One region of the Orrella sp. 11846 genome, then DNA from elsewhere that is predicted to be linked to it. Evidence: riboswitches for the same ligand, from Rfam matches in the RefSeq annotation. Region 1 holds a riboswitch; the other holds the start of a gene.
What was found. Region 1 has a riboswitch for S-adenosylmethionine ahead of ACOI06_RS01520 (DUF2141 domain-containing protein). Riboswitches for the same ligand answer to the same signal wherever they lie in the genome.
Positions count from the first base shown of each region.

Region 1 (5,163 bases):
AACCTGACAGTGCGGCTACGCTAAGTGCTGTCAAGATAGTTTTCTTCATGAGCCGCTCCTTTCTGGTTAATGGTCCTCGATGCAATTTAACATCGTTGGCTTGTGTCATGAATTAAAAATTTGACTGCGAAAAACGATGCTGCCTGTATCTGCGCAGTTAAATCATTTGATCAAACCTTATTTTTTCTGATCAAGTTGTACGCAACGATTACTCATCCATGGCAAGGCACGAATGGAAGAGTCGCGAAACACCATCCAGTCATGACCACCGTCTACAACACGATATTCAACCGCATCTGGCTGGGTCTGGTTAATGTTCCAGTAAAGATTGGCTGCGGCAACCACAATGCCTAAAGGATCATGGTCACCCGATTCAATCCACATGGGTACGACTGTGCCATTTTGGCGATAACCGTCGAGTCTGGAGGTATACAACGTATCACGCCAAGTTTTTTCATCAAAAGCACCGGATGAGTCGACAAACTGTGGCGTGGAGCGCGCCGCTGAAGTTTCTGGGGGAAGCGGGACGTAAATAGCGGGACTAAAAATACCTGCAGCACAAAAGAGTTCCGGATGAGATAGGCTTAGGTTCAATGCACCATAACCCCCCATAGAGAGCCCAGCCACCGAACGGCCTGCACGGTCGGTTCGGGTTTTGTAGTTCTTTTCAACGTATGGCAGCAATTCTTCCAAAATGGCGGTTTCGGCTTTATCCGCATTGGCATCGGCATACCAGGTGGAAGGGCCTGTCGTGGGCATCACAATCACGGAAGGACGCACTTCACCGCGCAGAATCTGATTGTCTGCAGTCACTTTAATGCCGCCACGCTCGACCCACGAGGACTCATCGGAGTTTGCACCATGAAGCATATAGATGACAGGATAGGGTTCCGTGGCTTCGTTATAGCCATCGGGCAGATAGACATACATGGAGATGTCACGCCCAAGAATGTCGGAATTAAATTTGTCGTGAATGATTTCACTGGCTACAGCCTGGGTGCCCACCAGTGCCATGGATAAAGTGCTTAACAAGAAAAGTTTTTTCATCACGTGGATCCTATATGAGGCATTTTATTGCAGTCGTTTGGTGCAGTCGTTTGGTGCAGTCGTTTGGTGCAGTCATTCATGCGACTGCATGTTGCTCAGTCTATACGCTTCGATGAGTATTTTGTCGAACAGTCGCGCTTGACACTCGATTTTTTGAAATCTGTCCTCGGTGGCACAGATGGATTGGTGTGATGAGTGAGTTTTTAATTAAAGTTAAACTACGACTTTTCTAAAAAGCCAAGAGGTTAAAAGTTATGCAACAAGCGCTTAGTACCCATCCGGATTTTCAAAACTTGCAGTTCAAATCCGAGCTGGGTGTGCTGGAGGTGATTGGTCACCTAATCATTTGGCTTTTACTGTCGATCGTCACATTTGGATTGGCGATGTTTGTGTTTCCTTACTATATGCAGCGCTATACCATTGGTAGAACGTTTGCGTTTAATGCGCAGGGGCAGCGGGTTGGACAATTGATTTGTACCATCGATTTGGCTAGCATCATTGGCAATGTGCTGTTGTGGGTTCTGATTAGCCTTGTGACCTTGGGTCTTGGATACTTCGTGTTCCTGTACAAGATTTCTGCTCACTGCTTGTCACACACAAAGTTGATCTCAGTCACCGATATGCCGTAAGTACAAGCCATCAGCATCAACAGGACTTGTCAGAAATTTGCAGGAGCCAGTGCGTATTCGAGTCGTTGAACCGTTTCAATCTAACTCGATCACCAAGACACGCGGCTCTTGACCCATCTTGAACATCGCCGCGTCAAAACTGGGCGCCCCAAACAGCCTAGATGGATTCATGGAAAATCCGACAGCTTGTTTGGGGCGGCCCAGAAAACCAAACCGCAAACGATCTTCAATATTCTCAGCGTGATAGGCGGCAACGGCATAGACACCTGCCGGTACGTCACCAAAATCACAAATTGCTCTACCTTGATGGATGGTGGCAATCACTCCACGGATGGCTTGATCCTCTTTGCGCCAATTCGCTTCATCCTGAAATAAGCCACAACGAATCACACCTTTGTCGCTCGACAGGTCATTGAACTGCACCAACAAGGCTTCTGCACAGGCAAATGGTGCAACCAATAAACCGAGTACCACGAGCATCCGTTGTAATCCAATTTTGTACATGTTGCCTGCCGAAAATAGTTGGTGCGACCACACATAACCAGTGAGTGGCACTATCGGTGATCGCTGTGACTAGGATGAACCTTTCGCGCCTTACCTTGGCGGATTAAGTTGAGCCTAGATTGTAATTTTGACATTTGGGTGTCTGAAAATGGATATATCGTCGTTCGCAGGCATCGATGACCTGAGACTGCAGTTTTGTGAGTGTCTCCAAATAGGAGACCGAAACAATATCTTTCCAGACGCCTTTAGCGTTTCCATCCCTAGTTTGGTAGGTTAGCGGAATGTAGGTGCCAATATAGTCATTGATGTTGTGGTCAAAAATCCGCATCCAAGATGAGCCGGGGACCGTGTGACCTGTGTATACACTATGGTCGAGTGTGAATTGGTAAGCCATGATTTTTCCTCTTTAGCTGTTTGGCAAAATGCCGGGCGAGCAATTCGGTGAAAAGCGCCCATAAAAAAACCCGCAACAAGCGGGTCTGCGTTTCCAAGTTGTTGCCATTAAAGACCCCATCGTCAGACCACCTTGCTTGGAGGCAGGTTGGTATCAAACATTCATTTGAAATGCTTGAACTCTTGATGCACGCTCACTATACCAGTGAATTGGAAAATAAACAATAGGTTGCGCTCAGAGAATTAGGTAAGGTTTACACAAACTTTTGCCCATGCAGGCCTCTCAATCAATATTTTTCGAGACTCTAGTATGGGTGTAGTGAAGTTTAGTTAATTGATTTGAATTTTAGCGTTTTCAATCGTTTCTTTATGTTTCTCTCTTTCGCTTTGTAGCCACTTATTGAAATTCTCCAGTGAACTCATGGGTGAAACGGTAAACCCTAGAGATTCGGCCTTCTTAACCAGATCTGGATCATTCATGATCTCAGTAATATCTGCATGAAGCTTTTCAACGATCAGTATGGGTGCATCTTTTGCGGCAAATAACCCAGCCCAGCTTTCAGTGACTGCTTTTGGATAACCCGATTCAGCCATGGTTGGAATGTCCTGGAATGACGATGAACGCTCAGGAGTTGAAACAGCTAATGGAATTAGCTTTCCGCTTTTAATATGTTCAGAAATAGCTGGCAGGGTAATGATGAGTGCGTCTACATGCCCGCCGAGGGCATCCACCGCGGCTGGCGCACCACCTTTGTATGGAACGTGTGTCACCTGTATACCTGCTTCTGTTTCTAATTTAGCGTGAGCTAAATGCCCGATCCCTGCTTGTACAGGGAGTGCTAGTCGAATTTTTGATGGATTCTCTTTGGCGTATTCCACATACTCCTTGAGTGTCCTGGGTGCGAAGTCTGGATTCACGACAAGAACCTGTGGAGTTACCGTAAATCGATTGACGCCAACTAAGTCTTCCAGAACGTAATCAGCATTTTTTCGAAGCAGAGGATTGAGCACAACCGTATCACCATGCGCGAGAAAAGTGTAACCATCTGGATCAGATTTTAGGAAACGAGCCATTCCAATCAATCCGCTGCCGCCAGGCATGTTCTCGACTGTCACGGGATTGTTCCATTTTTCGCGAAGCTTATCTGCAACAGAGCGTGTAATCGTATCTATGCTCCCACCCGCTGCAATTGGCACGATGAATTTAATGGGTTTTTCCGGATATTGTCCGATAGCATCTTTGCTGTTGTCAGCCAAAACAGATTGCGTACAAAGTAATAAAACACTGAAGGCGACGCTTTGGGCGGTGCGCGTGAAACCGACGCGGTTGAGTTTCATTGAGGACATCGTAGTTTCTCCTGTTTTATATGTATTATTTGTTTCTCATTTGCTTTTGATGCTTTTTTAGAGAGTTTGTTGGTGGTGATTCATGAGATGAAAATGAATCGAATGTCTTGATTGGTTTTTAAAGATCGTGATTTGTGTTTTATTCCTCTGGCCTACAATTGAATTGAATGTGTTCTTCGTGACGAATATCTTCAAACAAGTCAATTTCCCACTTCAGGTAATCACGCATGCCCTGGATTCGATCACTGACCTGATAGGGACCGTAATAGACATCGTCACAAGGCTCAGGAATGCTGTCACGATTAGCGTGTAAAGTCTGACCACTGGCGATCCAGGCTTGAGTGCCACCTTTCAAAACTCGAGTGTGTTTTTTCCAAGATGGAGTGAGGTCTTCAAATGCCCAGTTTGCAAGCTCTCCATCGGGAGAAGTCAAGATTAGTTCGGTGTGATCTGGCAACGCACCTAATTCTTTCTGAAGTCGTTGTCTCATCACAAAAATAGCGCCTGGGATATGTCCATCCCGATAGGTCAAACTATTGGCTAGATCAAAAATAACGATAGGTGCATCATTGTTCTGCAAGTTTTTTAATTCCGCAGCGTCAATCATGGGTGTATTCGTTGGCTGACTTGTGATCAAAGGCGCTTTTTCAGGTTCTGCGACCAGTTCAAGGCGTTCAGCTGCATCGCCCAACAGACAGACACTCAGATCTTGCCATCCCATTTGACGCAACCATGCGGCTGTAAAACGAGCGCGTATTCCGTTGTCGTCGATTAGGACCAAACGTGCATTTTTAACGCCAACATAAAAATCGGTTGATTGAATGAGCTGACCACCTGGGGCGTTCCTTGAACCTTTAATATGACCTGCCTCATATTCATACGATTGCCTGACATCGAGCAGGAATAAGGTTTTTTGATCGTCCGCCAGAAATTCTTGCAGTGTTGTTCCATCAATCTTTTTGATGTTGTATTGATTGGCAATTCGTAGGGCTGCATCATTAGATTTTTTAAGACTTTCTAGACTAGGTGGTGAGGCAAACTGAGTTTGTCCTGCGACCATTTGTCGACCTGATAAGTACCAGCCTGCGGTTCCATTATCTAGATAGAAAATGGGGTTGGGAATTTCGGTATTGACCAATGATTGAGTGCCAATGATGCCACGTGTTCTGCCAGCACAATTGATGACAATGGTTGTCTGCGAATTTTTAACGTTTTCAAAAACTCGGTATGGCAATTCAGCCCC
Region 1 covers NZ_JBMERD010000001.1:317,909-323,071, reverse strand. The annotation lists gene ACOI06_RS01535 (DUF4440 domain-containing protein) at 1-49, opposite strand, end outside; gene ACOI06_RS01530 (alpha/beta hydrolase) at 178-1,047, opposite strand; gene ACOI06_RS01525 (DUF6693 family protein) at 1,302-1,676, shown strand; gene ACOI06_RS01520 (DUF2141 domain-containing protein) at 1,752-2,180, opposite strand; SAM-I-IV-variant riboswitch at 2,662-2,768, opposite strand; gene ACOI06_RS01515 (Bug family tripartite tricarboxylate transporter substrate binding protein) at 2,904-3,920, opposite strand; gene ACOI06_RS01510 (rhodanese-like domain-containing protein) at 4,060-5,163, opposite strand, start outside.

Region 2 (5,163 bases), on a different contig from region 1:
ATGTCAAACAGGTAACGAGGGTGCGGCACGCGCATCTGCGTCGCATAGGCACCGTCCACATGGATGCCCATGGCGCGTGGTGTTGGACAGTAGTGCTCATCGCCCACAATGCAACGTTCGCAAGTGCCACAACCGGCCCAGGGGTACACAACATACGTGCGGCTCGTGTCTAAATCACCTGCGAGTGGACCTTTGGCAGCAATGACACCCACTGGCTCATGCCCCATGACTCTGGGCAGATGTAAGCCACGCTCACCGTGATGCATTTTTTTACCATCACCCAGGTCGTAGAAACCATCACGGATATGCAAATCTGAGTGACAGACACCGGCTGCGGTGATTTTCATGATGACTTCGGTGCCCTCTGGCACGAGGTCTTCGCGTTCTTGGGCAACGAGTGGTTTCCCAAAACTAACAACACATTGGCAACGCATTTTGTCTTCTCCTAGTCGTGCTCACTTCTGAATTGTTTTGAATAAATTCTCTTTAGCGTACCACTTTCTTCTTCAGACTACCTGAGTATCGAGGTCGGGATAACGCTAGTTTTTTTTAATTTGTCTTCTTTGGTAATCAGATCAAAATAAGGATTTAATTTCTTTTAAGTCAAGGCAGTATGTGTTTTATTAGCAATTGCGAGAATTATGCAGGTTGACGAATTAACTAACCCGCTTAGGTAGCTTATATAGCGCTGAGAAAATGTGGCAAAAGGGCACGATGGATGGGGTCTGAGACGAGTTCCGCCGTGGGCGGTCTCGTCTCAGATAGTGTGGAGGTTGTGGATCGTGTGGGCGTCAGGATGGACGTGTAAGTGACGTGTTGAATTGCTGCATATATTCGTCAAATGTCACGGATGTATCGGCTTCGAGTTCGGCTTGAGCTTTGATCGAGGCATCTCGCAGTGCATGAGCTTCGTCGAGTTCCGAGTCGCTCAGTCCTGCTTTTGAAAACTTTTCAGTATGTGCGCGTGAGAGGCCTAGGACAAAGTCCTGAAACGATCCGCCTGCGGCTTCAATACCAGCCAGTACGCGAGCAGAGGGGGTGAGTGTTGTGTCGTCGACTTTAAGGCGCTCATTTTGGATCGCGCTGACATAATCCATGTCGCCAGTTTGTTGTGCCAGCACTTCTGCACAGGCTTGAATATCGTCAAAGATTTCGTGTGCCCACGCTTGAAGTGCAATGGGTTGTTCAGCTCGTTTGAGCATCAACCCTGGTTTACGACCTTCTTTGACGGTGGTTTGGAAGTTTTGATGGCTTTCACGACAATAGCCGCCATCCCCAAAATAGGGACTGTCAGACAAGGCACAGTGGAGCAAGAAAGCATCGAGGAATCTGGCTGTCTGTGCGCTGATACCCGCAGGCTCAAAAGGATCGATGTCCAAACACCGCACTTCAACATATTGCACACCATCTTCCATTAAGGCGTTGATGGGGCGTTGTTTTGCACGCGCTGTGCGTTTAGGTCGAATGCTGGAATAGTATTCGTTTTCAATCTGCAAAAGGTTGCAGTTGATTTGAATCCACTCGCCATCGCGTTGATCACCGATCGCTTCATACGCAGGCCATGGTGTGGTGACTGCTTCATATAAACGCAATAGGAACGTGTGAAGATCGTTGTAACAGGGAGTCAGTGTGGATTGTGCCTCACTGGTGTAGCCCAGATCACTCATGCGCAGACTGGTTGCCCATGGCATATACAGCGTATCTTCCCCTATGCGTCCAAGTTCTGCGGGCGGATTGGGTAAAAAACTGCGGTTTAGTGCGGGTGAAGCACCGAACAAATACATTAACAACCAGCTGTGGCGCATGAAGTTGCGAATTAGCGCGACATAACCTGCAGATTGTCGTTCTTGGGCGTTTTGCTCGTCGCTGGGAAATAAAGCCCAGAACTCATCTGGCAACGAAAAGTTGTAATGAATGCCGGCAATGCACTGCATCGGTTTGCCGTAACGGTGGGCTAGGCCTCGACGATAGACGTGTTTGAGCTGACCGGTGTTGGATGTGCCATACCAAGCAATTGGAATGTCATCGGCGGGTGGCAGCACGGGTGGCATGGAATGCCCCCAAATCAATTCATTGTCTAGGCCATTTACGGTCAGACGATGAACCCAGTCGGCCGCCTGAATGAGATCATCGACGCTACTGTGTGTGGCGGTAATGAGTTCTAGCAGCGCTTCTGCATAGTCTGTTGTGACATAAGGGTGTGTGAGCGCCTTGCCGAGTTGTGCCGGATGAGGCGTTAACGCGTAGCGACCACCTAGGTCGGTACGTAAGCCTTCTTTTTCCAGACCGCGTAGGCAATTGGCCAGCAGTTCTGGTTGCTGCGCAAGCACAGTCAATCGTTGTTTGAGCGAGGTAGACAAGCGGCTATCCTGTTTGGTTCATAGAGTTTGCGCAAGCTCGGCTGCAATCCGCAGACTATGGAAATGCTTGCAAGCAAAGGATCAAAAGTCCAATTTTGAGTCGATTGTACGTGACGCAACCAGTTGGTGGGGGCAGCTATTTCCGAGTTCAGGGTTTTATGGTTGGGTGTGCATGTGATTTTTAGTTCGAACACAGGTTTGAATGAGCCCGCACCATTTGCTGAGGTGCAGCGATGATGCGGGTGTTAGGCCTCAGTGAACGCGGTTGTTATTCGGTTTCACGGGCCAAAATGGATGGTGTCAATAAGCCCAAACGCCAGGCCTGCGCAATACAAGCTTGCCGACCATAGACGTTGAGCTTTCGACATGCATTCCTTAGATGAAAGTTAACCGTGCTTTCGCTGATGCCTAGAATACAGCCAGTTTCCCAGCTGGTTTTGCCGCAGGACACCCAAGCCAAACATTGCAATTCTCGTCTGGATAGTGGTGTTGAATTCATTAAATTGTGCGAGAAACCCCATTTTTAAATCCGGGGAGGGATAGCATGTGACCGTTAGGCCACCCTGATTCTCGCTTCCTCCTGTTACTGTGATGCTATCTGCGTATATCGATGATCAAGGCTCCGTAACCGTGTTTTGTGGTTTGGATCACCGCGATCGTGATTCATGCACAAATTCTGTATTTGTTGCGGCCCACAAGGCGTTCGTCGTTTGTCTGGCTTGTCTAAAGCGTCTATGGTCATGGTGATACTCCTGAAATGCTGACCTTGAAAGGTCTGATGGCACGAAGCCGATGTATTTGAACTGCTTGAGATGTTTGCAAGCTGACTCTGAATGGTTAATGGCAGGGGCTGCATCTTCCAAAGTCAAAGAGGTAGAGACTGTCCAGTTGCGGCGCGCTTGGATCAATCACTTGTGGTGATTGCCCGTTGACTGTTTTGTGTGCGTTAGTTCAAAACACTGGCTGCGTTATTTTTAGTTTGACACAAACTGACAGCTTGTGTCGTATGGGCATGACGGGAATGTCCATGCGTGTTTTTGTGGTGGACCGTTACAAAGTGGTAGAATTTTGTCCAAGAATTGGCGCCGATTTGCCTGATCCGCTTGCGGGCGCCCCACAAATCCCGCTAAAGAGGTCTTTGAATGACTACTTTTACGACTGCAAACTTATTTCTATCGACAGACGCTGAGCCTGCGCGTGAAGCGCCGCAATCAGTCGGTGAGGTGACTACCCAGTATTTTGAATTCGAACAACCGCTCCCTTTGGATAGTGGTAAATCGATTTCGAACTACACATTGGCTGTCCAAACTTACGGCACATTGAATGAAGATCGCTCCAATGCGGTTTTGATCTGCCACGCGTTGAACGCCTCTCACCATGTTGCCGGCTATGAGGCCGATGATCCCGACCAGCTTGGTTGGTGGGACAACATGGTTGGTCCCGGTAAGCCGGTTGATACCAATGTGTTTTTTGTGATTGGTGTCAATAACCTTGGCTCCTGTTTTGGTTCGACGGGTCCGGCCAGTTTGCGACCGGAAACCGGTAAGCCTTGGGGATCCGAGTTTCCGGTGTTGAGCGTAGAAGATTGGGTGCGTGCGCAAGCCCGATTGGCCGATCAGCTAGGTATTGAGCGATTTGCCGCTGTGATGGGGGGCTCTTTGGGAGGCATGCAGGCGCTCAGTTGGTCGATTACCTGTCCGTCCCGAGTGGCTCACTGCGTGGTTGTCGCGAGTACGCCTAAATTGTCTGCTCAGAATATTGGCTTTAATGAGGTGGCGCGTCGGGCGATTCTGACCGATCCGGATTTTCATGAAGGTAACTATTACGAGCATGGCGTGGTGCCATCGCGTGGTTTAACGGTTGCCCGTATGCTCGGTCACATCACGTACTTGTCTGATGACGATATGGCGCGTAAGTTCGGACGTGCTCGTCGCCAAGCTGATGCGCAACAAGCTTATCGTTATGATTATGGCGTTGAGTTTGAAGTGGAATCTTATCTGCGCTATCAGGGTGAAAAGTTTTCAAAATATTTCGATGCCAATACCTATTTGTTGATCACGCGAACGCTAGATTATTTTGATCCGGCGCGTGAAACACAAGGGGATCTTACTCGCGCACTGGCCGGTGTTGAAGCTGATTTTTTATTGGTTTCTTTCACCACAGACTGGCGATTTGCGCCTTCTCGGTCGCGTGAGATAGTCAAAGCGTTATTGGATAACGAGCGTCGGGTGACGTATGCAGAAATTGACGCACCTCATGGGCATGACGCATTTTTATTGGATGATTCCCGCTACCACGGTGTGGTTCGAGGTTATTTTGAGCGAATCGCTAAAACACTGAGTCTGAGCAAAGGAGGTCAGTCATGACACAGGGATTGCCTTTGCGTAAAGACCTATTACAAATCGCCGAGTGGATTGAGCCCGGTAGTCGAGTGCTGGATCTAGGTTGCGGCGATGGTGCTTTGCTCGATCACCTTCAGCAGACACGACAGGTCACAGGCGTTGGCGTTGAGATCAATGACGAGCGCGTGCTCGGGTGCGCGCGTCGTGGCGTGGATGTGATTCAACAAAACTTGGAAGAGGGCTTAGCCCTTTTTTCTGACAAGTGTTTTGATACGGTTGTGCTGTCGTTGACATTGCAATCGGTTTTGCAAACCGAACATATTTTGCGCGAAATGAAGCGTGTTGCGCATCACGGCGTCGTGTCGTTTCCAAACTTTGGTTACTTCACCCACGGACTGTCACTGCTGCGTGGGCGTATGCCGATGAGTTCACAAATGCCCTACAAGTGGTACAACACGCCG
Region 2 covers NZ_JBMERD010000008.1:81,422-86,584, forward strand. The annotation lists gene ACOI06_RS08480 (alcohol dehydrogenase) at 1-434, opposite strand, end outside; gene gshA (glutamate--cysteine ligase) at 792-2,360, opposite strand; gene ACOI06_RS08490 (LuxR C-terminal-related transcriptional regulator) at 2,629-2,859, opposite strand; SAM riboswitch at 3,433-3,511, shown strand; gene metX (homoserine O-succinyltransferase MetX) at 3,503-4,726, shown strand; gene metW (methionine biosynthesis protein MetW) at 4,723-5,163, shown strand, end outside.
Region 2: it holds a riboswitch for S-adenosylmethionine, as region 1 does, so the genes downstream of both, metX (homoserine O-succinyltransferase MetX) here and ACOI06_RS01520 (DUF2141 domain-containing protein) in region 1, are expected to answer to the same signal.